Regions from separate parts of the Gottfriedia sp. NPDC056225 genome, predicted to be linked through region 4. Evidence: riboswitches for the same ligand, from Rfam matches in the RefSeq annotation. Region 4 holds a riboswitch; each other region holds the start of a gene.

Evidence for each region. A riboswitch is a leader RNA that binds a small molecule or an ion and turns the genes downstream of it on or off. The one in region 4 is predicted to bind S-adenosylmethionine.
Region 1: another riboswitch for S-adenosylmethionine. It lies ahead of ACFCYN_RS03805 (methionine ABC transporter ATP-binding protein); the one in region 4 lies ahead of mtnK (S-methyl-5-thioribose kinase).
Region 2: another riboswitch for S-adenosylmethionine. It lies ahead of metK (methionine adenosyltransferase); the one in region 4 lies ahead of mtnK (S-methyl-5-thioribose kinase).
Region 3: another riboswitch for S-adenosylmethionine. It lies ahead of ACFCYN_RS07065 (trans-sulfuration enzyme family protein); the one in region 4 lies ahead of mtnK (S-methyl-5-thioribose kinase).

What each region holds. Positions count from the first base shown of each region.
Region 1 covers NZ_JBHJTJ010000003.1:77,818-86,009, forward strand. The annotation lists gene ACFCYN_RS03760 (aminotransferase class V-fold PLP-dependent enzyme) at 1-741, shown strand, start outside; gene ACFCYN_RS03765 (metal-sensitive transcriptional regulator) at 981-1,241, shown strand; gene ACFCYN_RS03770 (DsrE/DsrF/DrsH-like family protein) at 1,368-1,844, shown strand; gene ACFCYN_RS03775 (rhodanese-like domain-containing protein) at 1,867-2,163, shown strand; gene ACFCYN_RS03780 (sulfurtransferase TusA family protein) at 2,217-2,789, shown strand; gene ACFCYN_RS03785 (MBL fold metallo-hydrolase) at 2,832-3,959, shown strand; gene ACFCYN_RS03790 (sulfurtransferase TusA family protein) at 3,985-4,212, shown strand; gene ACFCYN_RS03795 (sulfite exporter TauE/SafE family protein) at 4,252-5,043, shown strand; gene ACFCYN_RS03800 (GapA-binding peptide SR1P) at 5,430-5,555, opposite strand; SAM riboswitch class I at 5,894-6,011, shown strand; gene ACFCYN_RS03805 (methionine ABC transporter ATP-binding protein) at 6,181-7,197, shown strand; gene ACFCYN_RS03810 (methionine ABC transporter permease) at 7,187-7,855, shown strand; gene ACFCYN_RS03815 (MetQ/NlpA family ABC transporter substrate-binding protein) at 7,852-8,192, shown strand, end outside.
Region 2 covers NZ_JBHJTJ010000005.1:26,816-35,007, reverse strand. The annotation lists gene ACFCYN_RS05615 (NAD(P)-dependent alcohol dehydrogenase) at 1-76, opposite strand, end outside; gene metK (methionine adenosyltransferase) at 234-1,430, opposite strand; SAM riboswitch class I at 1,640-1,754, opposite strand; gene pckA (phosphoenolpyruvate carboxykinase (ATP)) at 2,055-3,641, shown strand; gene ACFCYN_RS05600 (carboxymuconolactone decarboxylase family protein) at 3,821-4,264, opposite strand; gene ACFCYN_RS05595 (RrF2 family transcriptional regulator) at 4,489-4,980, shown strand; gene ACFCYN_RS05590 (ABC transporter substrate-binding protein) at 5,156-6,148, shown strand; gene ACFCYN_RS05585 (ABC transporter ATP-binding protein) at 6,161-6,925, shown strand; gene ACFCYN_RS05580 (ABC transporter permease) at 6,918-7,724, shown strand; gene ytkD (RNA deprotection pyrophosphohydrolase) at 8,165-8,192, opposite strand, start outside.
Region 3 covers NZ_JBHJTJ010000007.1:9,382-17,573, forward strand. The annotation lists gene ACFCYN_RS07060 (trans-sulfuration enzyme family protein) at 9-1,193, opposite strand; gene ACFCYN_RS07065 (trans-sulfuration enzyme family protein) at 1,199-2,368, opposite strand; SAM riboswitch class I at 2,448-2,551, opposite strand; gene ACFCYN_RS07070 (ATP-dependent DNA helicase) at 2,632-4,905, opposite strand; gene ACFCYN_RS07075 (YcxB family protein) at 5,534-6,061, opposite strand; gene ACFCYN_RS07080 (ABC transporter ATP-binding protein) at 6,378-8,165, opposite strand; gene ACFCYN_RS07085 (ABC transporter ATP-binding protein) at 8,165-8,192, opposite strand, start outside.
Region 4 covers NZ_JBHJTJ010000018.1:29,039-37,230, forward strand. The annotation lists gene glnA (type I glutamate--ammonia ligase) at 1-1,159, opposite strand, end outside; gene ACFCYN_RS13380 (glutamine synthetase family protein) at 1,276-2,577, opposite strand; gene ACFCYN_RS13385 (MerR family transcriptional regulator) at 2,635-3,036, opposite strand; gene mtnA (S-methyl-5-thioribose-1-phosphate isomerase) at 3,874-4,923, opposite strand; gene mtnK (S-methyl-5-thioribose kinase) at 4,927-6,096, opposite strand; SAM riboswitch class I at 6,177-6,335, opposite strand; gene ACFCYN_RS13400 (carbon-nitrogen family hydrolase) at 6,387-7,181, opposite strand; gene ACFCYN_RS13405 (pyridoxal phosphate-dependent aminotransferase) at 7,325-8,192, shown strand, end outside.

The DNA of each region.
Region 1 (8,192 bases), on a different contig from region 4:
CCACACAAGTTTTTAGGAGGACCTGGTAGTAGTGGAGTATTAATTTTTGATTCTTCTTTATATCAAAATAAAATTCCAGATCACCCAGGTGGAGGAACAGTTGAATGGACGAACCCATGGGGTGAAAAAAAATATATTAATAATATTCGAGAAAGAGAAGATGGAGGGACTCCAGGATTTCTTCAAACAATTAGAACAGCTCTTGCTATAAAAGTAAAAGAGGCAATGGGCACAACGAATATATTAAATCGAGAAGAAGAATTAGCACATATCGTATTAGATGAGCTTAGAACAATTGAAAATGTTGTGTTACTTGAAGATTCTATGAATCCTAGATTAGGCTTTTATTCTTTTTACTTAAAGGATATTCATCATAATTTAGTCGTTAGATTATTAAATGATCGTTTCGGAATCCAAGTACGCGGTGGTTGTTCATGTGCGGGAACTTATGGACATATGCTACTAAACATCACAAGAGAAATGTCTAAATCAATTACAGATGAAATCGACAATGGAAATATTAGTGTTAAGCCAGGCTGGATTCGTATGAGTGTGCATCCAACAACAACGGATGAAGAAGTATTAATTTTTACTAGTGCTTTAAAAGACCTTATTGAAAATATTGTTGAATGGTCAAAAGACTATGTTTATTTAAAAGAAAAAAATGATTTTATTCATAAAGACGAAGCAGTTATGGAAGTGGGCACTTATTTTGAGATAGAAATGGCAGTGAAATCTTAAAAACATAAAAGTATTGATAACTTTATAAAAGATCACTCTGGTGTGATCTTTTTTACTGATAGAGTTTCATGCAGTTTTCAATATAGTAAAGATTTACGAAAAAATTGCCGTTAGATAACCAAACTTGTTTAAAATTAATTGATTGACAATATACCCTATGGGGTATATATTACGGATAAGAATATTCCACATGTATTCTTTGTTAAATTTATTTAGTTCTATCAGTTAGGGGTGATTTAATGAAATATAATGATCCAGTAAAAAATAGAATAAGGCGAGTAGAGGGACAGCTTCGTGGTATTTTAAAAATGATGGAAGATGATAAGGATTGTAAAGAAGTCATCACTCAATTATCAGCAGTTAAATCAGCTTTGGATCGTACGATTGGTGTAATAGTAAGCTCGAACTTAGTTGACTGTGTCCGAAATGCGAGTGAAAATGGGCAAGATGCTGAAGATTTAGTAAAAGAAGCTGTAAATCTTCTTGTAAAAAGTAGATAAAATGCGAATTTGCACCGTTTTTTATTTTCATATCATATACCCATAGGGGTAACAGTATATATAAGAGATATTTTTTTGTTTGGTTATATACCCCAACGGGTATAAAGAACGATAAGGAGAAAGAATATGACAACGAAGAAAACAAATATCATTCTATTTAGTGGAGATTACGATAAAGCGATGGCAGCTTACATTATTGCGAATGGAGCAGCAGCTTTTGATCATGAAGTAACTATTTTTCATACATTTTGGGGGTTAAATGCTCTACGTAAAGATGAGCATGTAGCAACGAAAAAAGGTTTTATTGAAAAAATGTTTGGAAAAATGATGCCTAGAGGCGCAAATAAAATGGGACTTTCTAAAATGAATTTTGCCGGTTTTGGGCCCAAAATGATTAAGGATATTATTAAAAAGCATAATGCACTACCATTGCCGCAACTAATTGAGATGGCACAAGAGCAAGAAATCAATTTAGTTGCTTGTACAATGACTATGGATTTACTAGGACTTCATTCAGAAGAATTATTAGATAATATTGAGTATGCAGGTGTAGCAGCTTACATTGGTGAAGCCGAGGAAGGTAAAGTTAACTTATTTATATAATTAAAAAGGGGACTTGATTAACATGAAAGAAATAACTTCGATTGAACTTGAGAATCATTTAAAAACTGGTAAAGAAGTAAATATAATCGACGTTCGCGAAGTAGATGAGGTTGCTGCAGGTAAGATTCCTGAGGCTGTTCATATACCGCTTGGATTGATTGAATTTCGATTACACGAATTAGATAAATCAAAAGAATATATCATGGTCTGTCGCTCTGGTGCTAGAAGTGGTCGTGCAACAGATTTCCTACAAATTCATGGGTATAATGCAACAAATATGATCGGCGGCATGCTTTCTTGGGAAGGAAGCGTGGAATAATTTTTTGAATAAATAGATACCCATGGTGGTATTTAATGTACGGAGGACTGAAAATGGAATTCATAAAATCAAACGTAAAATTAGATGCTAAAGGCTTAGCATGTCCAATGCCGATTGTGAAGACAAGAAAGGCAATGAAGGAATTAGAAAATGGGCAAGTAATCGAGGTTCAAGCAACTGATCGAGGATCAAAGGCAGATATTAAAGCTTGGGCTGAAAGTACTGGAAATCAGTATTTAGGAACAATCGAAAACGGTGAAGTATTATTACATTATTTAAGAAAATCTTCGGATGAAAATACAGTAGAAAAAAAGTTTGAAAATGTCATATCGAATGATGAATTAAACAAAAAGCTACAAAGCGAAGATGCTATCATATTAGATGTAAGAGAAGAAGCAGAATATGTGTTTAATCATATACCAAATGCTGTATCGATCCCTTTAGGTGAATTAGAAAATCGCCTGACTGAATTAAATAAAGATAGAGAAATATATATTGTTTGCAGGACTGGAAGCCGTAGTGATCTTGCAGCTCAAATGCTTGTTTCAAGTGGTTTTACAAGCGTATATAATGTTATACCTGGAATGAGCGAGTGGTCTGGAGAAACAGTTAGCATTAGAGGATAATTAATTTTTTTAGAAAAAATAATACGGTAGGGGGTATGAAAAATGACAGTCATTTCAATGTCTGCAGAAGAAATTACAAAAAAAATAATGAATAAAGAAGAGTTATTTATGTTAGATGTTCGAAATACTGACGACTATAATGACTGGAAAATTGAAGGTTTAAATTTTGAACATTTAAATATACCTTATTTTGATTTACTTGATGGGGTTGAGGATATTTTACATAATATCCCTTCAAATAAAGAAGTCTTAGTAGTGTGTGCGAAAGAAGGATCTTCTATTATGGTCGCGGAGATGCTTTCAGACGAGGGATTAGATGTAGCTTATCTTGCAGGTGGAATGAAAGAGTGGAGCGAGTATCTAGAACCAGTAAAAATTGCAGAGTTAAAAAATGGTGGAGAACTATATCAATTTGTGAGAATCGGTAAAGGATGTTTATCTTACATGATTATTTCAAATGGAGAAGCTGCTATTATCGATTCAACTCGAATGACGGATATTTACATCGATTTTGCAAACAAGAAAAACGCTAAAATTACACATGTATTAGATACTCACCTTCACGCAGACCATATTTCAGGTGGAAGAAAAATTGCTGAGTTAACGGACGCAACATACTGGTTATCTTCAAAAGATGCATCAGACGTAACTTTTGAATATAGATCATTAGAAGATGGAAATAAAATAATGATTGGTGAGTCATCAATTAGTATTGAGGCTTTATATTCACCTGGCCATACAATCGGTTCAACATCATTTGTAGTTGACGACAGCTTCCTTCTTTCCGGTGATATTTTATTTATCGATTCAATTGGAAGACCTGATCTAGCTGGGATGGCGGAAGATTGGGTAGGTGATCTGCGTGAGACACTTTATAAAAAATATCGAAACTTATCAACGGAATTAATCGTACTCCCATCACACTTCATGGTAGTTGGCGAATTAAATGAAGATGGTAGTGTTTATAAAAAACTTGGCTATTTATTTGCTGAGAATCATGGCTTGAACATTGAAGATGAGAACGAATTTAGAAGAACAGTTACCGAGAATTTACCACCACAACCAAACTCATATCAAGAAATTCGTGAAATGAATATGGGGAAAATAGATTTAGACGAAGAAACGCAAAGAGAAATGGAAATTGGTCCAAATCGATGTGCGGTAAGATAATTAAACAAACTAGGAGGAAACTAAAATGGAATCTACAAAATTATTAGATGCAAAAGGCTTAGCATGCCCAATCCCAATTGTAAAAACAAGAAAAGCAATTGCAGAGATTGGTGTTGGTGACGTACTAGAAATTCATGTTACAGATAAAGGGGCTAAAAATGATCTAGCAGCTTGGGCTAAATCAGGTGGTCATGAATTACTAGAATATGTAGAAGAAAATAATGTATTAAAATTTTGGATCAAAAAAGGATAAATTAATCGATTCATAGTTTCAATTATAGGGGGTCTTCAATTGGACTGGACCTTAATTTTAGTACTGTTTTTAGTGGGCTTTATTGGTTCTTTCATCTCAGGCATGGTAGGGATAGGTGGAGCGATTATAAACTATCCAATGCTTTTATTTGTTCCTCCATTGTTAGGATTTGCATCTTTCACTTCTCATCAAGTTTCGGGGATCAGTGCCGTACAAGTAGTATTTGCAACTTTAGGTGGAGTATTAAGCTATCGTAAAAGTGGCTACTTAAATAAACGAGTTATATTAAGCATGGGAATTAGTGTACTAATCGGAAGTTTTCTTGGTGGATTCGGCTCAAATTTACTTTCAGAGCATGGGATTAATCTTGTTTACGGTATTTTAGCAGTGATTGCGGTCGTTTTAATGTTCATTCCTAGAAAAGAGATTGAAATGGCAGAAAATGGTCAAATTTCAATTAATATTTGGCTTGCGGCGGGTTTAGCATTTGTCGTTGGTACTAGTGCTGGTATAGTTGGAGCAGGCGGAGCATTTCTTTTAGTACCAATCATGCTAACAATCTTAAAAATACCAACACGAATTACAATTGCTTCCTCATTAGCGATTACATTCATTTCTTCAATAGGTGTAACAATCGGTAAAGTCTCTACTGGTCAAGTTACAATTTTGCCTACTATTATCGTTGTAGTTGCCAGTTTAATTGCTTCACCATTAGGAGCAAAAATAGGCAAAAAAACAAAAACGCAGGTTTTACGAGGAATTTTAGCAGTGTTAATCGGATTTACTGCGTTGAAAATTTGGTTTACGATTATTAAAACATGGATTACTTGAATACGGATTTATATAAAAAAGCAGAATAACTTGAAAGAGAGTTTTTCTGTTTTTTTATCGCCCTTTTTTATGTACTAACTAATAGGATTGTAAAAAAAGGAATACTTAATTGTCTACGAACAAACAAGGCTTAAAATTAGTATGTGAGGTATTAACGCTTGTTAGATTATCCGTGTTGAATTACCTCTTGAACCCTTTAAAAAGCTTGAACGGGTTTAACAAATTTATAGCGTAATAGTATCGATGAGCATGTCTACAAATTTACTTAAAATAATACTAATGTTCGTAAAATAAAAAGCAAAAAGGATCTTCATTTTTTTAATGGAAGATCCTTTTTGCATTAAAGCCTTGATAACAAAATTTATCTATTTTTTTAGTATATTAAATTATTTTAAAGTTGAAGTACTTTCTTCGGTTTTGCAATGTTCGCATGTTGAATAGATTTTTACTACTTTTTTATACTCCGCGTACTCAATGGTTTCTTCACATTCTTTACAGATTAAAATTTGCATGAGAAACACCTCCTACACCCACTATAGCACGTTCAATTCGTTATTTCTCCAGGGACTTTACCCACCCTGTGGACGGGAAATGTCCATAGGTAGAGAACGTTGAATTAGCAAGGTTTCTTAACAAAAATCTACTCAAAATATTTTTTTCTTGGTATTAAAAAATAGATCTAAAAACTATATAAAAATATGTTTTTGACAAGCATATGCTAATTAATACAAACAGAAAAACTTACTATTGTTAGCTAAAATTTCTCAAAAAAATTGTAAAATACTACTTGACGTATTAAAAAAAGAGGGATAATATTAACTCAATAATTTTAAAACTTAATAAATTCTATTACTTATCCAGAGAGGTGGAGGGACTGGCCCTACGATACCTCGGCAACGGGTTTGTTATTTCGTAACAAATACCGTGCTAATTCCTGCAAATCGTTTAAGCGATTTGAAAGATAAGAAGTAAAGTGGCTTATATATTTAACCCCTCTTCTTATCTGTGTTATTGGATAAGGAGAGGGGTTTTTTGATAGTTTACAAGAGAAAAAAGGGGGAAACACACATACAAAACCTAGTTTACATATAAGAATACTTTGTTATTTTTAAGATTACTAGCATTGGAGGAATAAATTTGATTGAGATTAAAAACGTCTCCAAGGTTTATCCTGGAAGGCCACCAATTAAAGCGCTAAATAATATTAATATGAAAATTGAGAAGGGGGAGATTTATGGAATCATTGGCTTTTCGGGAGCAGGTAAAAGTACATTGATTCGCTGTTTAAATAGACTTGAAGAACCAACAGAAGGATCAGTTCTGATTGATAGTTTAGACTTGTTGGCTTTGAACGATGAACAGTTACGTAAAACGCGTAGAAAAATTGGCGTTATATTCCAGCACTTTAATCTTCTTTCAGCGAAAACGGTTTTTGATAATATAGCAATGCCGCTTTACCTTGAAGGAAAGAAGAAAGGTGATGTTCAAAAAAAGGTAATGGAATTAATTGAATTTGTTGGACTTTCGGGGAAACAAGATGTTTATCCAGGGCATTTATCGGGAGGACAAAAGCAAAGAGTGGGAATAGCAAGGGCATTAGTAACAGACCCAGACGTTCTGCTTTGCGATGAGGCAACATCAGCATTGGACCCAGAAACAACGAAGAATGTACTGGATCTTTTAAGGAAGGTAAATAAATCCTATAATCTTACCATTTTCCTAATTACGCATGAAATGAGTGTCATTCGTGATTTATGTGACAAAGTTGCCGTCATTGAGAATGGAGAAATTGTTGAAGAAGGCCATGTGTACGATGTTTTTACGAGTCCACAAAAAAGCATTACAAAAAATTTCGTTAACACTGTATTACAACATGAGGTACCCCCTAAGTTATCGAACTCATTGGCAAAGGGAAAATATTATCAATTAGTCTTTTTAGGAGAAAAGGCAGCCAATCCTCTATTATCAGAGGTTCTTAAAAAGTTCGATATTCACCTAAACATTCTTTATGGATCTATTACAGAGCTGCAGGAAAGACCTTATGGTAATTTGCTTGTTGCACTAGAGGGAACAGAAGATGAAAGTGAAAAAGCTATTAAATATATTTTGGAAAAAGGAATAGATGTAAAGGAGGTTGAGTTAAATGGAGCTTAATTGGGAATTCTTCTGGCCACAGTTTCTGCAAGCATGCAATGAAACATTTCTGACAGTACTCGGTTCATTTATTTTTGGAACAATTATAGGTTTGCCATTAGGTATTATCCTAGTTGTAACAAGACCTGGACATATAATGGCAAACAGACCTGTATTTACGGTGTTAAATACTATTATTAATATTTTGCGATCGGTGCCATTTATCATTTTACTAGTTGCCATTATTCCGTTTACTAGATTAATAACTGGAACATCAATTGGTGTAGTTGCGGCAATCGTTCCACTATCAATTTTCGTTGGACCTTATTTGGCAAGATTGATTGAGAATTCAATGCTAGAAGTAGATAAGGGAGTGCTGGAAACAGCCTATGCAATGGGAGCTACAAAGTTTCAAATTATTACTAAGTTTATTCTACCTGAGGCGATCCCATCGTTAATATTGTCATTTACAACAGCAACGATTGGGCTAATTGGATCAACCGCAGCAGCGGGTGCTGTTGGGGCTGGCGGTTTAGGTGACTTAGCGATTACATATGGTTATCAACGTTTTGAAACAATCGTTATTATCATCACAGTAGTATTGCTAGTATTCATTGTTCAAATCATTCAAAGCTTAGGAAATACGTGGTCAAGATATGTGAGGAGGAAAAGAGGATGAAAAAGTTTTTTAGTATTTTTGCAGTAGTATTATTAACAGTTTCGGTATTAGCAGCATGTGGTTCTAAAGAATCATCAGGTAATGGAAAAAAAACAATTAAGATTGGAATAAACGGTGATGACGGTGAACTTTGGAGAATTGTCCAAAAACAAGTCAAAAATGATGGCATTAAGTTGAAAATCATTTCTTTTTCAGATTATGTACAGCCAAACACAGCACTTAATGATGGTAGTCTTGATTTAAATGCTTTTCAAACAATCACATATATGAACCAATTTAAAAAGGATCATAATTTAGATATTTCTGCGATTGGTTCGACTGTTATTGCTCCAATGGG
Region 2 (8,192 bases), on a different contig from region 4:
TTATAGTAGGTTTTTCAACTTCTTTTAGCTGAAGAACTTCTGGTGGACCGTATTTTGTACAAATTATTGCCTTCATAGGTTCCTCCATTTAAAACTTTGATTTAGTCATTTAAACCTATGAAAAATCATTTTTAAGTATGCCTATCTATATTTGTCTTCTACTAGAATGTAACTCTGTATAAACAAAAAAAGACTGAATACAGCAAATGCCGTATTCAGCCTTAATCTTATTATTATAGACCTGCTTCAGTTTTTAAAGCTTCTGCTTTGTCAGTACGCTCCCAAGGAAGATCGATATCTGTACGGCCGAAGTGACCATAAGCAGCAGTTTGTTTGTAAATCGGACGACGTAAGTCAAGCATTTTGATAATTCCAGCTGGACGTAGGTCGAAGTTGTTGCGAATTACTTCAACTAATTTTTCTTCTGAAACTTTACCTGTACCAAAAGTATCAATAGCGATTGAAACTGGTTTAGCTACACCAATTGCATATGCTAATTGAACTTCAGCTTTATCAGCTAAGCCAGCAGCTACGATGTTTTTCGCAACGTAACGTGCAGCGTAAGCAGCAGAACGGTCAACTTTAGTTGCATCTTTACCAGAGAATGCGCCACCACCGTGACGAGCATATCCACCGTAAGTATCAACGATAATTTTACGACCTGTTAAACCTGCATCACCTTGAGGTCCACCAATTACGAAACGACCTGTTGGGTTGATAAAGAATTTTGTATTTTCATCAATTAACTCAGCTGGTACAACTGGTTTAATTACAAGTTCTTTAATATCATTTTCGATTTGAGCTTGAGTAGCTTCTGGACCATGTTGTGTTGATACAACGATTGCATCAATACGAACTGGTTTGTTGTTTTCATCATACTCAACAGTTACTTGAGTTTTACCGTCTGGACGTAAGTAAGAAACTGTTTCATTTTTTCTAACTTCCGTTAAACGGCGAGCAATTTTGTGTGATAATGAAATTGGAAGTGGCATTAATTCAGGTGTTTCATTTACAGCAAAACCGAACATTAAACCTTGGTCACCTGCTCCGATTGCTTCGATTTCTTCATCTGACATGCTACCTTCACGTGCTTCTAACGCTTGGTCTACACCTAAAGCGATATCTGCTGATTGCTCATCAATAGAAGTTAAAACTGCACATGTATCTGCATCAAATCCGTATTTTGCACGATCATAACCGATTTCACGGATTGTTTCACGAACGATTTTTGGAATATCTACATAAGTAGAAGTTGTGATTTCACCTGCAACAAGTACTAGACCTGTTGTAACTGATGTTTCCGCTGCTACACGAGCATTCGGATCATTTGCTAAAATTGCATCAAGAATTGAATCTGAGATTTGGTCACAGATTTTATCTGGATGTCCTTCTGTAACTGATTCTGAAGTAAATAAACGACGTTGTGACATTGAGTCCCCTCCTAAATTGAATTGACGGATCTCTTTTTTCTCAACATAAGAATAAAAAGTTTGTTCCTATTCCTATGTTTCCCATTTAAGATAAAGATAACTCAGTGTAAATTACGAAATTGCCACTGTATTTAAGTTTTGAGCAAAAAAAAAGCCTTCCTCTTATCAAATATTACCTGAGGAAAGGGTTCTTGGTTATTTGCCTTTCGCTCTTATCGTTCAAGACATAAAAAAAAGTCTTGCATCAGGTTCAGCACCTTTCACTAAAAGTGAGGTTGCTGGGCTTCGTAGGGCCTGTATCCCTCCACCTACTCGGGATAAGAGAGTATCCGTATGAAAAGTATCATATTAAAATTTCACTTTCTTGTCAACAACTTTCATCATTACTTTTAACATAATTCTACAATAACTTTTAATTTCTATTTAAATGGAAATTACTATTTATCATATTCTTTTGACGAAATTACACCTATTAATTAAATCATTTTACTCAAATTTATTTTTTAATGAAATTCATAACACATTTTACTAACTAATAGTATACACTATTAAAATAAATGTGTTATACTATTTATCGAGATACCTACATGGCAGACAAATATATTTAAAGGATGGTATTAGTATATGAAGACAGTTGATGTAAACTTTGAATTAAACGAATTACTTACTAGTAATCAAATGTATAACCAACTTAGCGTTTCTGAGTTAGTTGAAAAAGTCCTAACAAGACAAGAAGGAATTTTAACGTCAACAGGAGCAGTTAGCGTTTCAACAGGCAAATATACTGGACGTTCACCTAAGGATAAATTTATTGTTAAAGAGGCATCTGTTGAAAATTTAATCGATTGGGGTTCAGTAAACCAACCAATCTCTGCTGACGTATTCGAAAAATTATATAGCAAAGTACTTAACTACTTAAAAGATCGTAACGAACTATTCTTATTCAAAGGATTTGCTGGCGCAGATACTGAGTACCGTTTACCTATCCAAGTAATTAACGAATTTGCATGGCACAACCTATTTGCTCATCAATTATTTATTCGCCCAACTGAGCAAGAACTTCTAACTCATGAAGCTGAGTTTACAATTGTTTCTGCTCCGACATTTAAAGCAGACCCAGTAGTAGATGGAACAAATTCAGAGGCATTTGTTATTGTATCATTTGAAAAGAAAATAATCTTAATTGGTGGTACTGAATACGCTGGAGAAATGAAAAAATCTATTTTCTCTATCATGAATTTCCTATTACCACAAAATAATGTTTTACCAATGCACTGTTCTGCCAACGTTGGTAGCGAAGGCGATGTAGCATTATTCTTTGGTCTTTCTGGAACTGGTAAAACTACATTATCTGCTGATGCAGACCGTAAATTAATCGGTGATGACGAGCATGGCTGGTCAGATAATGGTGTATTCAATATTGAAGGCGGTTGCTACGCTAAATGTATCAACTTAACTTTTGAAAAAGAGCCACAAATTTTCTCTGCAATTAAATTTGGAACTGTTTTAGAAAATGTAGTTGTTAAATCTGATAGCCGTTTAGCTGACTATGATGATACAACTTTAACAGAAAATACTCGTGCTGCATACCCAATGCAAGCAATTCAAAATATCATTGAGCCAAGCGTTGCTGGACATCCACATGCAATTATCTTTTTAACTGCTGATGCATTTGGAGTATTACCTCCAATCAGCAAATTAACAAAAGAGCAAGCAATGTACCACTTCTTAAGTGGATTTACTAGTAAATTAGCAGGTACTGAGCGTGGTGTTACATCTCCACAAGTAACATTCTCAACATGTTTCGGATCACCATTCTTACCGCTTCCAGCTGTAGAATATGCAAAAATGCTTGGTGAAAAAATTGAAAAACATAATGTAAATGTATTCTTAGTAAACACTGGTTGGACTGGTGGAGAATATGGCGTTGGTAAACGTATGAATCTTTCTTACACAAGAGCAATGGTTCACGCTGCACTTGAAGGAGATTTAAACAACATTGAAACTACACAAGATGAGTTTTTCGGATTAGCAATTCCAACTCATGTACCTGGTGTACCTGATAGCGTATTAGTTCCATCAACAACTTGGGAAGATAAATCAGCATATGATCAAAAAGCTCTTGAATTAGTAAAAAAATTCCAAGAAAACTTCAAAAAGTTTGAAGGCTTTGACGCTCAATTAGCTGAGCTTGGTGGACCTTTAAAATAATTTAATAAATAAAAATGTAAGGGCTGTCCTAAAGTCAGATTTAATGACTTTTGGATAGCCCTTTTTTAATCAGTGATAAAAAATTAAATTTCGCTATTAATTTAATGCCATATTATAAATCCTAAAGTGCAAAAGCATCCAAACTGTTTATCTGGATGCTTTTTTTATAAAAGACATAATTATCTTTCAGTTGGTGTATTCCCCATTGATATAGAGATTCTATTCCAGCTGTTAATTTGATTGATTATAAAGACAAGATTTACATATTCCTTTTCGCTGAAGTGTTTACTAACACGATTATAGAGTTCTCCTGGCACACCTTTATTCGGGATCAATGTGATATGCTCTGTTAACTCTAACGCTGCTTTTTCTGCTTCTGTATAAAAAGCACACTCTTTCCATGTAGTAAGACAATATATACGTTGTTCCGTTTCTCCTATTTCTCTTGCTTCAGAGGTATGCATGTCAATGCAAAATGCACAACCATTAATTTGTGAAGCACGAATTTTAATAAGTTCACGAAGTTTATGGTCTATACCCGTTGATTTAGTATACTTTTCCATTTCCATCATTATTTTAATTGCTTCAGGTGCTAACTTATAATAATTAATTTGTTGTTCCATTTTATTTCCCCCTAAAAAAGTTAATTCTAAAAATAAATGTTTAGATGTATAATTGAATCGAACAATCGACGACTAACTTAATCGCCGATTGATATAGTCCATAATATATCGTTTTTTTTATTCTGTCAAACTCATTTATTTGCTCTAAAAGTAAATGTTTGACAAAGAAATAAAACATTTCTAAGATTAATTAACATAATCTCTTTTATGAAGAAGGTGTTTTGATGCAGTATAGCGTTGGAGTTGAGTATGCACTTCACTGCCTAGTTTATTTAATTGATACTCCTGAAGATTCTCCAATTGGAATAAAGGAACTTTCCTTCTTTCAAGGTGTTTCAGATACATATCTCTCAAAGATTTTTAGTAAATTATCTAAAGCTGGTATTGTAAGTTCAGTTCCAGGAGTTAAAGGTGGTTTTAAACTAGCTAAATCTCCAGAAGAAATTTCCTTTTGGGATGTAATTGAAGCAGTTGAAGGTTCTAAACCCATATTTCAATGTAAAAACATTAAAGATAATGGTTATCTATATAGAGAAAAAGGTTGTACTCCAAGTGCTACCTGCACGATTAATTTAGTCATGCTCTCTGCAGAAGAAAAAATGCATGAATATTTACGTAGTAAAACACTTTCGTGGTTAAACAAAGAATTAGCAACTGTTTTACCTAACGAAATACGTGAAGACACTCGAAAATATTTTTCGAAGAGCAATAAATAAAAACCTCTCTAATTTCCTAAAAAAGGAATTTTGAGAGGTTTTTTCTTAGCACAAAAATCGATTATTTTCTGCTGTTCTTCAATCGAACTGCACGCATTCAGAACTCCGCATTCACCCATTTTCTCCTAATGCATAGGCTAATTGTATATTTTCGATTAGGAGGGATTAAATGAAAATCAAATGGTTCGTTATTTTATTTTTATTAGTTGCTTCTATTTTAGGTGCTTGCTCAAAAGATAAACCAAAAGATGGCAATACAAAAGTAAGAGTTGCAGAGGTGACTCGTTCATTATTCTACGCACCTGAATATGTGGCCATAAGTGAAGGGATTTTTAAAAAGCATGGATTGGATGTTGAATTAACGACTACTGCTGGTGGAGATAAAACAATGACTGCTGTGCTATCAAACGGTGCAGATATTGGATTAGTTGGTCCTGAAACAACAATCTATGTATACGCTCAAGGAGCAAATGATCCAGTTAAAAGCTTTGCACAACTTACTCAAACGGATGGAACTTTTTTAGTAGCGAGAAATCAAACTGGTACATTCAATTGGGATCAACTAAAAGGCACAACGTTTTTAGGGCAAAGAAAAGGTGGCATGCCACAAATGGTTGGCGAATATGTCCTAAGTAAACATGGGATTGATCCACATAAAGATTTGAATCTTATCCAAAACATCGACTTCGCTAATATCGCGAATGCATATGCATCTGGGACTGGACAGTATGTACAATTATTTGAGCCTACAGCAAGTATTATGGAAAAAGAAGGAAGAGGTAAAATCGTCGCTTCATTCGGTTTAGAATCAGGAAAAGTACCATATACAGCTTTTATAGCAAAAGATAGTTATTTGAAAAAGAATGCTAAAACAGCTCAACAATTTACTGATGCTATTTATGAAGCCGAGCAATGGGTTGATTCTCATTCCGCTGAAGAAATCGCAAAAAGTGTTGCACCATTCTTTAAAGATACACCTTTAGATATTTCAATAAAAGTTATTGATCGTTATAAGTCTCAAAACTCTTATTCAACAAATCCAATATTAGAAGAAGATGAGTGGAATAATCTTCAAAATATCATGAAACACTCTGGCGTATTGCCAAAAGAGGTTCCACACTCAGTATTAGTTGATACAAAATTCGCTGAAAAATCTACGGAGAAGTAGAAGGTCATTAAAATGAGCTATCTTACAATTGATGATATTTCTCATGTATTTTTATCAAAGCAAAAAGCAATTAAAATATTGGATGGATTAACGTTTAATGTTGAAAAGGGTGAATTTGTTTCAGTACTAGGTCCAAGTGGGTGTGGAAAAAGCACACTTTTGTCTATTATTTCTTCTTTGCTTGTACCATATGAGGGTTCAGTAAAGTTCAAAGGCAAACCATATAATATAAAATCAGGGGAAATTGGTTACATGCTTCAGCACGATTATTTGTTCCCTTGGAAAACAATTAAGGAAAATATATTTCTAGGTCTTCAAATTCTAGATAAGGACACAGAAGAAAATAAGAATCGAACTTTAGAATTGTTAAATGAAGTTGGATTAAAAGATTACGAAAATGCATACCCAAGAGAACTTTCTGGTGGAATGAGACAACGAGTTGCATTAGTAAGAACTCTCTCTACAAGCCCATCAATTGTATTATTGGATGAACCATTTTCAGCTTTAGATTATCAAAATAAAGTAAAACTAGAAGAATTAGTTTTCAACTTATTTAAAAAGTTAAATACAACCGCTATATTAGTAACTCACGATATCGAAGAAGCTGTAGCAATGTGTGATCGGGTCATTACGCTAACTAATGCTCCTACAAAAATATCAAAAGTTTTTCATTTACCAGAGGAATTACGTACGCACTCCCCTTTTGAAGTAAGACACCAATCACTTTTTTCTTCTTACGTTTCTTCTATTTGGAAGGAGTTGGAGAAACGTGGATAAAGTATATGATGAGCTAAAATCATATCATGACAAAATAGCAAAAAAAAATCGCCGCAAAAAACTTTTAGTATTTTTTATCCAAATATTAATTATTATTATATTTTTCATAGCATGGGAGCTCTTAAGCCACCGAAGAATAATTGATCCATTATTATTTAGTGCACCAACTAAAATTTACGATTTATTCATCTCTAAAATTGCGGATGGCTCGATTTATCATGATGCTATGACTACGATTACTGAAACGCTAGTTGGCTTTATATTAGGCACAATTCTTGGCTTAGTTCTTGCCATCATACTTTGGTGGTATCCATTTACTTCAAAAGTACTAGACCCGTTTTTAGTAGTCTTTAATGCAATGCCAAAAGTTGCGCTTGGCCCAATCATTATCGTAATTTTTGGCCCTTCATATTCTTCAATAATTGCCATGGGGATTATTATAAGTTTTGTCATTACAGCACTAGTTATTTATCAAGCCTTTTTACAAGTAGACGAAAATTACGTAAAAGTAATTAAAAGTTTTGGAGCAACAAAAACTCAAATCTTTAAAAATGTCATCTTTCCTGCTAGTATACCTACCGTCATTTCAACATTAAAAGTAAATGTCGGCTTAGCTTGGGTAGGAGTGATTGTCGGAGAGTTCTTAGTTTCTAAAAGCGGACTCGGCTATTTAATCGTATATGGCTTCCAAGTATTTAACTTCACGCTCGTCTTAATGAGTGTATTAATCATCAGCGTTTGCGCTGGTGTAATGTATATTATTGTTGAATATATAGAGAGAAAAACATTAAAAAAATAAGTGAAAAGCTCACTAAAGCTGTGAGCTTTTTTTAGCATGTTTGGAAAGTACGAACACTAAGTGAACTTTGTTGATATAGTAGTGATTTTTGTTGATATAACAGTAAACTTTGTTGATATACATGATTTGAGCATTAATTGAGAGAAGCATTTACGTGTTTATTATGTTTTTTTACATGATTTTGTTCTTTCTCGAACTATTTTAATGATATTTTTTCTTTTTTTTGATTCACAGGCTACACTTTGTTCTAATTTATTGCCTTTATTTGCAGTTTTGCTAATTTAATTGCAGTTTCATCTTTTTTATTTGCACTTTTCCTGATTTAATTGCAGTTTCTCCTTTTTTATTTGCACTTCCCCTGATTTGTTTCCAGTCTCAACTTTCTTTTTTTTCCCTGCACATGATTTATTTTCAAACTAAAAAAATGTAAAAAGGCTCACTTATAAAAGTGAGCCTTTTTTATTATTT
Region 3 (8,192 bases), on a different contig from region 4:
TTTTTGAATTAATTATTAGATTTCCCCGTGCCAAGTACTGTTTGTTTTTCTCTTGCTCCTGCATTTAACGCTTTTCGGAAACTTGCAATTAAGTCTTCAAGATCCTCTAATCCAACAGATACTCGAATTAGTGTATCTTTAACACCTAATCTTTCACGTACATCAACAGGTATTGCTGCATGAGACATCTTAACAGGATATGAAACAATTGTCTCTACTCCACCAAGCGAAACAGCAACTGCTACATTTTCGACTGTTTGAAGAAATTTCGTCGTTTGTTCAATTGTTTTTAATGTAAATGAAAGGACTGCTCCTGCTCCGGAAGCCTGCTCAAAATGAATATCGTGACCAGGATGGTTTTTTAATCCTGGGTAATAGACATCCTCAACTTCTTCTTGTTCTAAAAGCCAATTCGCTAATTTTGAAGCAGTTTGTTCATACGCATCCATACGAACCTTTAGTGTCTTTAATCCTCTAAGTGTTAGCCAACAGTCTTGCGGGCCTAAAATTGCACCGAATGAATTTTGGATTGTGTATAATTCTTGTGCAAGTTCTTCAGAATTTACAACTGCTAAGCCTCCGATTACATCGCTATGGCCTGCAATAAATTTTGTTGCGCTATGAACTACAATATCTGCACCTAGGTCTAGTGGTTTTTGTAAATATGGTGATAAAAAGCTATTATCTACAATTACTAGAATGTCATTTTCTTTCGCAAGTTTAATTGCACCTCTTAAGTCAGTAATTTTCAAAAGTGGGTTAGATGGGGTCTCTAAATAAAGTCCCTTTGTATTTGGCTTTATTCCTGCTTCAATCTCCTGTAAATTTGAAGCGTCTACAAATGTGAATTCGATACCAAAACGATTTAATACTTTCGTCGCTATTCTGAAAGTCCCTCCGTAAACATCTTCGCAAATAACAATATGATCTCCTGCTGAGAACAGTGATAAAACAGATGAAATAGCAGCCATCCCTGATGAGAACGCAAAGCCGCGCACACCGTTTTCTAATTTTGCAATTGTATTTTCTAATGCTTCTCTTGTTGGGTTCCCACTTCTTGCGTAGTCATATTTCCCAAAATTCTCAATATCAAATTGGTGAAATGTTGAAGTCTGATAGATAGGAATACTTAATGCACCTGTCGTCGGATCCACTTCATTTCCATTATGAATTAATTTAGTTCCAAATTTCAATTTTATCACCCCAATGCATTTTCTAAATCATTTAATAAATCATCGATATGTTCAATTCCTACTGATAATCGTAATGTATGGTCATCTAGACCAAGTTTTCTTTTAAATTCCTCAGGCATTTCAGAATGTGTTTGAGTATGAGGATACGTTATTAGCGATTCAACTCCACCTAAACTTTCTGCAAATGTAATGACGTTTACACTTCCTAAAACTTGTTCAACTAAACTTAAATCTTTTACTTTAAATGAAATCATTGCCCCAAATCCTGTTGCTTGTTCTTTAATAATTGAATAACCTTTATGTGTTGGTAGTCCTACATAGTACACTTCAGTAACATTCGGATGATTTTCTAAATACTTTGCAAGTACAATCGCATTTTTTTGACTATATTCCATACGTAAGTGCAATGTTTTTATTCCTCTTAAAATTAACCAAGAGTCAAATGGAGCTAAAGTTGCACCCGTTGATTTTTGATAGTAGCGTATACGCTCATTCGTAGATTCTGAGTTTGTCACAACAAAGCCAGCAAGTGTATCATTATGACCACCTAAATACTTCGTTCCACTGTGAACAACAACATCTGCGCCTAGTTCGATTGGTTTGAAGAAATAAGGTGTTAAAAATGTATTATCGACAATCACTAGAATATCTCGTTCTTTTGCAATCTCAACAACTCTTTTTAAATCTGTCACTTTCATCATTGGATTTGAAGGTGTTTCAATAAAAATTCCTTTTGTGTTCGGTTTAAGCGAAGCCAGAATTTCTTCAATTTCAGTTGTATCAATAAAATTATGCTCAATTCCATACGGCGAATAGATTTCTTCAAACAGACGATATGTACCACCGTATAAATCATCTGACACAATCACGTGATCTCCTTTTTTAAATAAACTTAATACTGCTGTAACGGCTGCATTACCAGTTGCAAATGCAACACCAAAATTTGCGTTTTCTAATTTTGCCACAGTATTTTCTACTTCTTCACGAGTTGGGTTTTGTAATCTTGCATAATCATATCCAGTCGATTGGTTTAACCCTGCATGCTTAAATGTTGCAGATTGGTAAATTGGATAACTGATTGCACCAGTTAATGGATCATATCCTTTACTTCCATGTACAGCAATTGTTTCGATTGATTTTTCCTTCGTATTTAAAGCTACTTTTGTCTTAGTCATTATTAAATCCCCCATTTTAGTCAAAATAAAAAACCACTTCCTAAAAAATAAGAAGTGGTTATGTCTCGATAACATATCGCTCTTATCTTCCAGGCTATATACCTGCAGGATTTAGCACTTTCTAGTTTTCACTAGAGTTGCCGGGTTTCGTCGGGCCAGTCCCTCCACCGCTCTTGATAAGATTATTTAATTATATTGATTAGTATATTAAAAACTCTGATAATTATCAATTGTTTTTTTCGAATTATTTAATTATTAATATTTCATTTCCATTCTGCAGGTAGTAAATTTTGATAAAGTGCACTCTTATATCGATCATCAATTAGTAACAAAGTCCCTTTATCCGTTTCTGATCGGATAACTCTTCCACCTGCTTGCATGACTTTATTCATCCCGGGAAAGACATATGCATAATAATACCCATTTTTCCCAACCGAATTAAAATGATCTTTTAAAATATTTCTTTCTAAACAGATTTGTGGCAATCCTACACCGATTACTACGACACCATTTAATCGATCGCCCTTTAAATCGATCCCCTCGGAGAAAATTCCACCTAATACAGCAAATCCAACTAAAGTCTTCTCATTAAGACTATTAAATTGTAATAGAAAATCTTCTCTATCAAATTCTGACATACCATTTTCTTGAACAATTGTTCTAATAGTCGGATACTTAGTTTGAAATAATTCGATACTTTGAATGAGATATTGATAAGAAGGATAGAAAACTAAATAATTTCCTTTACTTTTCGAAATTTCTTTATAAATCGTATCGATTAATCTTTCTAAATTTTTTACACGGTCTTGATATCGGGTTGATAAAGAGTCAATGGTTACTTGAAGTTGTTCTTTACTAAAAGGCGGATCAATCGTAATCGTATAATCACGATCTTGATCGCCAAGCATATCTTGAAAATATTGTACTGGCGTTAAGGTTGCTGAGAAATAAATAGTAGAGCGAAATTTTTTTATAACATCGTTTACTACTTTAAATGGATCAAGGCAAAATAGTTTTACGTGAACCTCACTTTTATAAAGCTCATAGTAGCAAATATACTGTTCATCAAAAAACTCTGCGATTTTAACAAAGTTGAGTGATTCAAAATACGTATCTAGTAGAATTTGTTTATTTTCATCCTCGTCCAATTCCTGCAATTTAATTTCTGCTATTTCATTAAATTTGTGAAGAAGCTCAATTAATTCCTCATCAAATTCCTTTGATACAGGAGCTACAGTATCCTTCCAAATTTTTCTTAATTCTATAAATCGCTTATTAATGACATTTACAGATTCATATAAATCATCTTTAATACTTTTATATCTATTTTTCAACTCTAAAAATTTAGATTTAAAAATACTTGCAGAATACATCTCTCTCGCACGATCTACAAGATTATGAGCCTCGTCAATCAATAATACCGAACTACGTTTATGCTCATCGAATAACCGTTTTAATGATACTCTAGGATCGAAAATATAATTAACATCACAAATAATGGCATCTGAAGAATTTAATAAATCTAACGAATATTCAAATGGACAGACTGTATGTTTTCGGGCATATTCTTCAATTTTCTCTCGTGTAAAAGCCGTTTCAGACGAAAGAATATCAAGCACAGCCCCATTTATCCGATCATAGTATCCATTAGCAAATTCACAATATTCTTTTTGACAAATCGTCTCTTCTTTAAAACAAATTTTATCTTTTGCCGTAATCGTTGTGCATGATATACATAATCCTTGATCTGTCATTCGCTTAAACGCTTCTTCAGCAACAGTCCTAGTAATCGTTTTCGATGTTAAGTAAAACATTCGATTTATACGATCCTCACCCATACTTTTAACAGTCGGAAAAATAGTTGAAACAGTTTTACCAATTCCCGTTGGAGCGATAGCAAACAAATTATTACTTTCTTGGATTGTTTGATATACAGCTCCAGCTAGTTTCCTTTGTCCTTTTCGAAATGAAGGAAATGGAAAACTTAAATCTTTAATCGTTTGATTACGTAATTCAATATGATCATACTTCCATTTTGCAAAAGGATAATAGCTCTCTAACATCTTATACAGATAATTAGTTAAATCATTTTTTGTAAACAAAAGATAAAAGCTCATTTTTTGTTCCGTTAAAATATTCACGTAAGTAAGCTTGATGGTGATCTGTTCAAGTTGCAATTCTTCACAAATAAAATACCCATATACTTTTGCTTGAGCCCAATGAACCGGATAAGAATTTTCATTTATTTCATTCAAATCCTTCATTGTTGATTTAATTTCTTCTATTATGTATTGATCATCATTTAATAATAATCCGTCACATCTACCTTCAATTTGAAATTCCAATTGTTTATATGGGACAGTTCCAGAAATATGTCGTTCTTTTACATCAGATTCTCCGTATTCACTTTGAATTTTTTGATGTGCCTTCGTTCCTTCGATTAATGAAACCGAACTTTTATATGTTAAATCAATACTTCCCGCTGTATGAGCATACTCAACTAGCGAACGTACTGAAACTTTTATACAATTTTCCAATTGAGCACCCCCATTTTTGTTCATTTTACCATATTTCGGATTACTTGATTAGGTAGTAGTACTTTAAAATAAAAAAGTTCAAGTTAGGTAAATAACTTGAACTTACAGATTGTTAAAATATAAAATAGTCAAAATATTACTAAGCGATCTATTTGATGGTAAATTTCTTTTGATGATATTATTTATTTGTCTTAATAGATAATTTGTTTGTGGAATACTATCAAACTTTAGAAATGGCTCTGTTCTAAATATAAATTATTGGGATGCTAATAATTTGTAAACAATTTCATTTATTAGATTATAACTAGACGATTTACTGTAGCAAAATAAGCGTGTATATAAATTTTATATTTCTCTAAGTTAAGGGTATTTATAAGAGTCTTCGATGCATGCTTTTTTATTTTGAAGAAGTTGATTGGAACGAAAGGGTGCTCGACTCCTATGGGAAATGCGGGAAGCCTGAGACCCCACAGGCACAGCCGAGGAGGCTCAGGTCTCGCCCCATGGAAAGCGAGCATCCTGTAGTGGAAATCAACATCATATCGCTTCATTTACATTGAAAAATATTGTTGAAAATAACTTGATCTTTTAGTGTTTATAAATAATAATATCAAAAAGCCAACAATCATTAACAATACAAAACTTCAATATTATATTTTCGATAAAATTGCAATAACTTCTCCATATCATCTTTTATTGCTTCTAACGGCACTATAATCGCCTTCATACTTGTAACATAAATATAAAAGTATTTCTTCGTTCCTTTTACTTCAACGATATGATCCCACTTTATTTCGTGAACACTTGATTGTGTAATTTCTTTAATGCCATTCTCATCAACTTTAAGGGAATGCTCGCCGAATAATGATTCGTTACTTTTATTATTTAGAAGTTTCATCATTTTATTTTTACTTGATCTGTAATATAAATTAGGAAAATAAACGTAAATAACAATCGCTACTAACGAAAAGGCAAGTAAATAACCGATTATAGGTTGCTTTAGTAGAAAAGAAATTAGAAATGGAATTACTAAATAAATTAAACTTACAGCAATTCGATTATTAGTTAATGATTTTTGGACAGTTTTTGAGTTTTTCAATTCATGTAAATTAAATTCAATATAATCATCCAAATTTATTTCATAATTAAGTTTCATACTTTACCTCCATTTTCTAATTAATATTTAATTACTAATATTCTAACATTAGTAAAACACAGAAAATATAGATATTTCATCTACAAATATTAAGATGACTTTTCAAGATTCATAGAATTAATTCTTATATTAAGAGTTCGTAATAATTCATTGCAAAAGTTCTATTATAACTTTCATAAAGAAACTTGTCTTAAAGTAATTAAGCCTAAATGAACGTCAACTTATAATAAAAAAGGTAGATTCAACTTATATAAGCTGAATCTACCCTTATTCGTTAAACGACTAATGCGACCCTCAATTTATACAAAACAATTTATTAAGCTCCATCATTAATAAAGCTATATTGTGCCATGTATAAATTATAATAATGACCTTTTAATCTTAATAATTCTTCATGTGTTCCACTTTCTTCAACGTTACCATTACCAATTACCATGATTTTGTCACAGTCACGGATTGTCGATAAGCGGTGGGCAATTACAAATGAAGTACGCCCCTCTAATAGCTTCTCGATTCCGTTTTGGACTAATTTTTCCGTATGTGTATCGATATTAGACGTTGCCTCATCTAAGATTAAAATACGTGGATTAGCAAGTAACGCACGTGCAAAAGAGATTAATTGTCTTTGACCTAATGAAAGTCTTGAGCCCCTCTCATTAACATCCGTATCATAACCATCCTCCATTTTAATGATAAAATCATGTGCATGGACTGCTTTTGCTGCAGCGATTACTTCTTCATCTGTTGCATTCAATTTACCATATCGAATGTTTTCCATGATTGAAGTTGAGAATAAGAACGTGTCTTGTAGCATGATTCCCATTTGACTTCTATAAGATTCTAAATCTACTTTTTTAATATCTTTTCCATCAACTAAAATTCTACCTTTAGTCGGGTCATAAAAACGGCTTATTAGGGAAACAATTGTCGTTTTACCTGCACCAGTTGCACCAACTAAGGCAATTTTTTCACCCGGATTTATTGTAAAATTTACATTTTTTAATACTGTAGAATTTTCATCATAACCAAACGTTACATTATCAAATCGAATTTCTCCATTAATCCGTTCGATTGCTGGTGCATTTTCTTCACTAATTATTTCAGGATCAATATCCATAATGTCAAAAATGCGGTCAGCTGCGGAGAAGTTTGATATTAATGTATTATAAAAATTTGATAAGTTCATAATTGGGCGCCAGAACATACCAATATACATAGAAAATGCGATTAATGTACCCACTTCTATTTCTTGCGTAGTTACAAGCTTATACCCTGCATAAAAAACAATTACCGTACCAACACCCCAAGATAGCTCAACTAATGGCCAAAAGAAATCATTCATTTTTACTGCTTTCATGAATGAACCCATTAATTCGGAAACCTTCTCTTTAAAGTCTTTTTCTTTATCTTTTTCTTTCGCAAAAGACTGTACAACTTTTATACCTGAAAAATCTTCATGTATAAATGCAATTAGATTTGAACGTTTCTTTCGATAATCGTCCCATCTTTTACGTGCTCGTGTTTCAATATAAAACATAGCAGCTGCCAAAAATGGGAGAATAGATACAGATGCGAGTGCTAGTTTAACATTTAGTACAAACATTACAACAGTAACACAGACTAAGCTTAATAATTCTGGTATTAACGTTTGAATACTTTGGTTGAATAAATTTTGAAGCGCACTTATATCCCCCATTACACGAGCCAAAATTTTCCCAACCGGACGGTTATCAAAAAATGTAAAAGACAATTTTTGAATATGTGTGTACAGCTCGTGACGAATATTTACTAAAATATTGTTCGTAACTGAACTGATCAATGTCCAGCGAGTTTTAGAAGCGATCATAGCTAGGAAATTCAGCGCTAATAATATTGCCCCGATTATTAAGAGACCTTTTACATCATGGTTTTTAATATTTGTATCGATTGCTATCTTTAATAAATACGGGTTTAAAATACCTACTACCATTACAAATAGCATTAAACAAATAACGGTAAAGGTTTTTAGTTTATAAGGTTTTAAATACGTCCCGAGCCTAAAAATCAGCTCGGTTTTACTACGGTTTAGCTGGTCTTCATCGCGATTAATTGTATTTTGCGCCATTAGATCACCCCACTTTCGACTGTTTCA
Region 4 (8,192 bases):
CGATGATACCAACTTCTTCGCGCTCTTCTTTAGACATAACGTAGATGTTACGGTCTACTGGAGCTGGAGCTTCTAATTTGTTTTTGATTCCGTCTAAGCCTGCTGCTAATAATACTGATAATGCTAAGTATGGGTTTGCAGCTGGGTCAACTGAACGTACTTCTACACGTGTGCTTAAACCACGAGATGCAGGAATACGAATTAGTGGACTACGGTTTCTTGCAGACCAAGCAACGTAACATGGAGCTTCGTAACCTGGTACTAAACGTTTGTATGAGTTTACAGTTGGGTTTGTAACAGCTGTAAAGTTTGGTGCGTGTTTTAAGATACCTGCGATAAAGTGACGTGCAGTTTCGCTTAAACCTAATTCACCAGACTCATCGTAGAATGCGTTTTTGCCATTTGTAAATAATGATAAGTTACAGTGCATACCTGAACCGTTAACACCGAATAATGGTTTTGGCATGAATGTTGCGTGTAAACCGTGTTTACGTGCGATTGTTTTTACAACTAATTTAAATGTTTGAATGTCATCACAAGCTTTGATTGCGCCAGCATATTTGAAATCAATTTCATGTTGTCCTGGAGCTACTTCGTGGTGAGATGCTTCGATTTCAAAGCCCATTTCTTCAAGTTCAAGAACGATATCACGACGGCAGTTTTCACCTAGGTCAGTTGGAGCTAAGTCGAAATAACCACCTTTATCGTTTAATTCAAGAGTTGGTTCGCCTTTTTCATCTAATTTAAATAAAAAGAATTCTGGCTCAGGTCCTAAGTTGAAATCCGTGAAGCCTAAAGCTTCCATTTCTTTTAACATACGTTTTAAGTTATTACGAGGATCTCCTTCAAATGGAGTACCGTCTGCATTGTAGATATCACAGATTAAACGAGCTACTTTTCCTTTTTCAGCAGTCCATGGGAATACTACCCAAGTGTCTAAATCTGGGAATAAGTACATATCTGATTCTTCGATACGAACGAATCCTTCGATTGAAGAACCGTCAAACATCATTTTATTATCTAAAGCTTTTTCAAGCTGACTTACTGGAATTTCAACGTTTTTGATAATTCCTAGTAAATCCGTAAATTGTAAACGTATGTACTTTACGTTTTGTTCTTTTGAAATACGGAAAATATCTTCTTTAGTAAACTTAGCCATTATAAAAGTTCCCCTTTCGTATGCAACAAACAAAATTAGTCTAACACACTTTAAAATAGAAAAGTAGAGAGATTCTACTTCCACTTTTCTATTTTTTTTATTTTAAATTTTAGTGATTAGCAGTTTAAATATGTTTCTTTTTCCCATTCTGATACACGCAGTCGATATGCATCCCATTCTTCTTTTTTGTTTTGAAGGAAGGAATAAAATACGTGTTTCCCTAAAACTTGTTGTAAAAATTCACTGTTTTCTAGTTCTGCAACTGCTTCAAGTAAGCTTCCAGGTAATGTTTCAATTCCTTCTGCTTTTCTTGTTACATCATCCATCTTATACAAGTTTTCACTACGTTCAGATGGAGGAGTTAATTTTCTTTCAATTCCATCCAATCCTGCAGAAAGTAATACAGCTAAAGCTAAATATGGATTTGCAGATGGATCTGGATTTCGTACTTCGATTCGAGTACCTGCACCTCTTGCAGCTGGTATACGAATTGTACATGTACGATTACTTTGTGACCAAGCTACATAGACTGGCGCTTCATAACCTGGCACTAAACGTTTATATGAATTAACAGTTGGATTTGTGACTGAAGCATTTGCTCGAGCGTGTGTTAATACACCTGCAATAAATTGTCGAGCTGTTTCAGATAACCCAATTGAATCATGTTGATCATAAAATGCATTACCATTATCATTTCCTAGACTCATATGACAATGCATACCTGAGCCATTTTCACCGAATATTGGTTTTGGCATAAATGTTGCAACTAAACCATGTTTTTCAGCAATTGTTTTAACTGTATATTTAAATAATTGAATATTATCAGCTGTTTGTAATCCTGGTGCGTATTTCCAATCGATCTCATGTTGACCGATTGCGACTTCGTGATGTAAAGCCTCAACTTCTAATCCTAATGACTGAAGTGCTTTCGTAATTTCACGACGTATTGTAACTGTTTTATCTAGGGGAGCTACATCAAAATATCCACCGTTGTCATTTGGCACTAATTGATTTCCTTCTTTAGAAAATAAGAAGAATTCTGGTTCAGGGCCGACATTAAATGAAGTAAATCCTTTATCAGTTGCTTTTTCAATTGCACGTTTCAATACATTTCTTGGATCACCTTCAAACGGTGTCCCATCAGGATAATGAACATCACAAATGAAAAGTCCAACTTTCTCTGTAACATCAACTTTCCAAGTATTCAAATCTGGAAAAAGCATCATGTCACTTGCTTCAATTTTCGTGAAGCCATTAATACTTGAGCCATCAAACATAGTTTCGTTGTTAAGTATTTTTTCAATTTGAGTAATCGGTAGTTCTAAATGTTTGAATACCCCTTCTATATCTGTAAAAAATAACTGTACAAACTCAAGGCTATATTTATCAACAGATTTTAAAATCGTTTCTTTAATCATTTATATTTCCCCCCATATAAATATAAAAGCTAGAAAAATCCGGTCTTAATCAATATCTTAATGAAAGAATCGAGACATATCTCCTTGGCGTAGAGAAGTTTTTCCTAATTTACCATTTTGATATAACTCTTGGCGAAGCATTTTTCGAAGCTGTTCATCTGATATTGATTTTTCAACTATAACTTGTTGCACGACAGTTTCTTTGGATTTTTCTGACGATTTTAAATGGAGTACTTCTTTAATTCCTGCTAAATTCAAGCCTTGTTCGATAAATGTTTTTATCTCTAATAATCGATCGACGTCGTTGAAAGAAAATAATCTACGATTACCTTCAGTACGTGCCGGTCGAATTAAATCATGCTCTTCATAATATCGAATTTGTCTTGCAGATAATTCAGTTAACGAAATGACTATTCCAATCGGGAAAAGTGGCGTTGAGCGTCTTACTTGATCATTCATAGCAATGCTCCTTTCGTTCTTCTATTAGTATTTTATTCCATGTCAGATAATCTGTCAATATGATGTTAGAAAATCTAACATGAAATTATTTGTTTTTTATTCTATGCAATATTTATTAAAATTCTACTATTTATTTAAAAAAAAGAGCCCATCCGAATGGTCAGCGTATCGACACATAGGCGGCCTATTTTAAATTCCAAAAAAATTGCAGTTCTTCGTCTGTCTTACAGCTAAATGTGGGTATTTTTGAAGTATTTTTCATTTAGATTTGCATGTATGATCCTCATTTATAGATTTCCAGCTGTTTTCGTTACTTTTTTACTTCATTTAAGGTGAATTAGCGCAAATTTACTAAATTTTTATTTTTGTGCATCTACTTTTGAGCAATTGTTATGATCAGATACCCTAACCCGTATGGGTAATATCTTATCCAAATTAGAATTCCTGTTAATTTAATTGCAGTTTCACTATTTTTATTTGCAGATTCTCTAGTTTTATTTGCACTACGACCTTTATTTGCAGTTTCACTTTACTTAATCGCACCTTTCACAGTTTAATTTGCACGTTCAACTCAAACTACTCTTATTTTTGAATTTCCTATAAATATAAAAATAAGGATGCCTAAAAATGTTACACTTTTAAGGCATCCTGTTTCTATTAATATTCAATTATAAAAATCGTTTAGTTAATGCAAAAATAGTACATCTAAATTCATAGGAATATACAAACTCACATAAAGATACTCATCCGCTCGTAATTACTTTTTACTAGTTTCTTCCTATATAAATAATTTCGGAATAACTTTGTATTAATTCACTAGATAATGCATTATTTATATTAAACTTCTTCCCAACCTTTGAATGTTTCTTTAAAATTACTCGAAACAATTCCCTTTTCTGTAATAATTGCTGTTATTAGTTCATTCGGTGTTACATCAAATGCTGGGTTAAGAACATTAATTCCTTCAGGTGCAATTTGAATATTTCCGATATGTGTTACTTCCGTTCGGTCGCGTTGTTCGATGACAATTTCATTACCTGATTCGATTGATGTATCGATTGTTGATAAAGGCGCAGCTACATAAAATGGAATTTGATAAAAGTTTGCTAATATCGCTAATTGTAATGTTCCAATTTTATTTGCAGTGTCACCATTTGCAGTAATACGATCAGCTCCAACAATGACTGCGTCCACTTTTTTATTTTGTAATAAGTAGCCGACCATATTATCAGTTAGTAATGTAACTGGGATACCGCTTTGGTTTAGCTCCCAAGATGTAAGTCTTGCGCCTTGAAATACTGGTCTTGTTTCTGTTGCATACGCAGAAATTTCCCAGCCTTTTTCTTTTGCTAAGTGCAATGGCGCAAGCGCTGTACCATATCGGCTTGTAGCAATACTACCTGCATTACAATGTGTCAATACAGCCGCTCCATTATGCAATAATGTTAAAGCGTTTTCACCAATTTCCTTGCAAGTCGCTTCATCTTCTACATGTAGTTTGATCGCTTCTTCCATAATGATTAACTTAGCCTCAGAAACTGTCTTTGCTTCTTTGCTAGCTCCAATTAGTCTTTCAACCGCCCAAGCTAAATTTACTGCAGTAGGTCTTGCGCTAATTAATTCATCAGCTAATACTCTTGCTTGAGTATGAAATTCATCGATCTGTTCAGTCTGAATTTCTCGAACGCCTAAATATAGACCATAAGCTGCTGCTAAACCAATCGCAGGTGCGCCTCTTACTTGTAGCTTAACGATTGCTTCTCGTACATCAAGCAATGTAGTTGCATCAAAATAATAAATTTCAGTTGGTAATTTCGTTTGATCTAAAATTTTTAAACTCTCACCGTTCCATTGTAAAGATTCGGGTATTTGCTGTAATGTAGTCATCGATTATTTCTCCAATCCAATTATTAAATTACCAATATTGTTAATATTAAATCTATTTTTAATGCAAAATGCTCCGAATTTTAAGACTTTTTTCTTTACTTGAATTTTTTGATTTTCCTCAAGTGAATCAATATCTTCAACATGAGCAAGACCGATACTTCTTCGGATTAATTCGCATCCAATTACTCCAATTGCGTCCACCCAGTACCCCTCTAATTTTTCTTTAATTAGAGCCTGTTGGTTAAATGGTCTAACACTATGCTCTTCCCATAATCGAATAAATGTTTCATTAAAAACTTTTTCAATGTTTAAAATATGTTCAACAATTTCTTCTTTTTGCTCAGTTCGGCTGAAAAGTTGAAAAATTAAATTCGCTTGAATTTGACCTAAATCAAACCCGATTGGTCCTACAAACGCAAACTCTGGGTCAATAACTTTTGTTTCTGTTGTAGACACGAAAATACTTCCTGTATGTAAATCTCCGTGTAATAACGCTTCTTTTTTTGATAAAAAGTCTAATTTTAACTTTGCTACTTCTATTTGTAGAGCTTCATCATTCCAAAGTTCTTGAATTACTTCTGTTAGCTCTGCTTCATAACTGTTTGTTTCGCAGTTAAAGTATGGGTCAGTATAAACAAGATTTTCTGTTATATCACAAAGTTCTGGATTGTTAAATAGATACTCTAGCTCTTTTTTCTTAGCTGGAGTTGTTCCGAAATCAGAAGTAAAAAATAACGATTTTGCTAAAAAATCACCGATATGTTCTGCCAAAAACGGGTAACTCTTTTTCTCAATTAAGCCTTTTCGTAAAATTTGTAAATGTGAAAGGTCTTCCATTACTGTTACAGCTTGCTCTTCATCATGTTCTAAAATTTCCGGTGAATGTAATGGAATTAAATCATTATATATTTTTGTTGCATTACTCTCGATTGTTGCTCTATTTAATGTCAGAGGCCAGCTTTCACCAACAACTTTTGCATAAGGTAAAGCTTGTTTTATGATTAAGCCTTTTTCGCTTCCTACTGGTGTAACTTTGAAAACTAAGTTTAAATTTCCATCGCCGATCTCTACACTTTCACATAATTCATTTGTAAAATAACCTAATTTTTGTAAATAAGTAATTGCAGTTACCTCTGTTAAAGGTCTATATTCTTTTCTTTGAATGACAGTCATACAATTCATCCCCCTCGATTTTGACAAAATAAAAAGCCTCTTTTCCGAGACGAAAAGAGGCAATGTTAATTGGCTTTCGTCTCTTATCTACCAGAAAATTACTTTTCTGTTGGAATTAGCACCGTGCCTTACTGAGCAATTAAGCTCAGGCGTATTTATTACGCCCCATCTCACAATGGTATTACAGTCGGTTGCTGGGCATCATCGGGCCAAATCCCTCCGCCTACTCGAAATAAGAGTTCGCATATTTGATTTTATACTCGTATTTTAATTTAAAGAATTTTAGTTTGTCAATTACTTTTTTGTAATTTTTTATAGATTCCTTCTCTTCTGTCTTCGAAGATTGGGATTGTACCGCGTATTTCATCGACTTTTTTAGGATCAATTTCGCCAAAAATGATTTCCTCATTCGGACTACCTTTTGAAATTACTTCTCCCCAAGGATCGATTATCATCGAGCCTCCTCCAAAAGTATTCGCTAAATCCTTACCTACTCGATTACATGCTACGACATAGCATTGATTTTCAATTGCTCTTGCTTTTAATAATGTTTCCCAATGATTCATTCGTTGAATTGGCCATTCTGCAACAAAAAATAAAACTTTTGCGCCTTTTTGAGAATGAGCTCCGATCCATTCTGGGAAACGCAAATCATAACAAACAAAACCTGCGGCAGTTAAACCATAAATCTCAAAAAGCCCATCGGTCTCACCTGCTTGAAGATAGTGATGCTCGTTCATTAGCTGGAACAAATGAATTTTATCATACGTTTTAACGATTTCACCTGTTTTGCTTATAACAATTAAAGTATTGGTGACACCATTTTCTTGCGCAATTGGAAATGATCCACAAATTAACGTTACATTATTTGATTTTGCTATTAACTGGAGTTCAGAAATAATTTCCTCTTGATCAGCAGTATGCAATCCAATTTCTTTCAAACAATAGCCTGTTGTCCATAACTCCGGTAATACAATTACCTCTACATTTTCTTTTACAGCCTCAATAATTTTAGATTTCATATTCTCAAAATTAGCTCTTGATTTGCCTAAAATAACGTCAGATTGAATGCAAGCAATTTTCAACATAATTTATTCACCCTATTCTAAATTTTATAGACATTTTTAAATCGAGCATATATGATGGTGAAAGTTATTGCAACAGTCGTTCATGAAAATCATTCGATTACAAAACGATCTAATCTACTTAAATAAATTCTATTTTTGGAGTGATTAACTTGAATCATAATAAACTATTAAACAATTTACCTAAACAATTTTTTGCATCACTCGTTCAAAAAGTCAATGAGTCAATCAATAAAGGTCATGATGTGATAAATCTTGGTCAAGGAAATCCAGATCAACCAACACCAGACCATATTATAAAAGCGTTGCAGCAATCTGTTGAAAATCCAACAACTCATCGTTATTCACCTTTTAGAGGGATGAGTACATTAAAAAAAGCTGTTGTAGAATTTTATAAACGCGAGTATGATGTTGACTTAGACCCAGAAGAAGAAGTGGCTATTTTATTTGGCGGAAAAGCTGGATTAGTAGAGTTACCACTTTGTTTATGTGACGAAGGAGATACGATTTTAGTTCCAGACCCAGGATACCCTGACTATTTATCTGGTATTTCTCTTTCTAAAACGGTACCTTATATGCTTCCGTTACTTGAGCAAAATCAATTTTTACCAGATTATAGCTTAATTCCTCAGAAAGTTTTAGATGCTAGTAAAATTTTATTTATTAATTATCCAAATAACCCTACTGGTGCAATCGCAACAGAAGAATTTTTTAAACATACTGTGGAGTTAGCAAGAAATAATCAAATTACAGTTTGCCATGATTTTGCATACGGTGCTTTTGGATTTGATGGCAAAAAACCATTAAGTTATCTTCAAACTCCTGGTGCAAAAGAGTGTGGTATTGAAATTTATACACTTTCTAAAACTTATAATATGGCTGGTTGGAGAATCGGTTTTGCAGTTGGTAATAAAGAGGTCATTTCAGCTATTAATCTATTACAGGACCATCTTTACGTTAGTATTTTCCCAGCTGTTCAAGAGGCTGCCGCTGTTGCATTAACAGAATCTC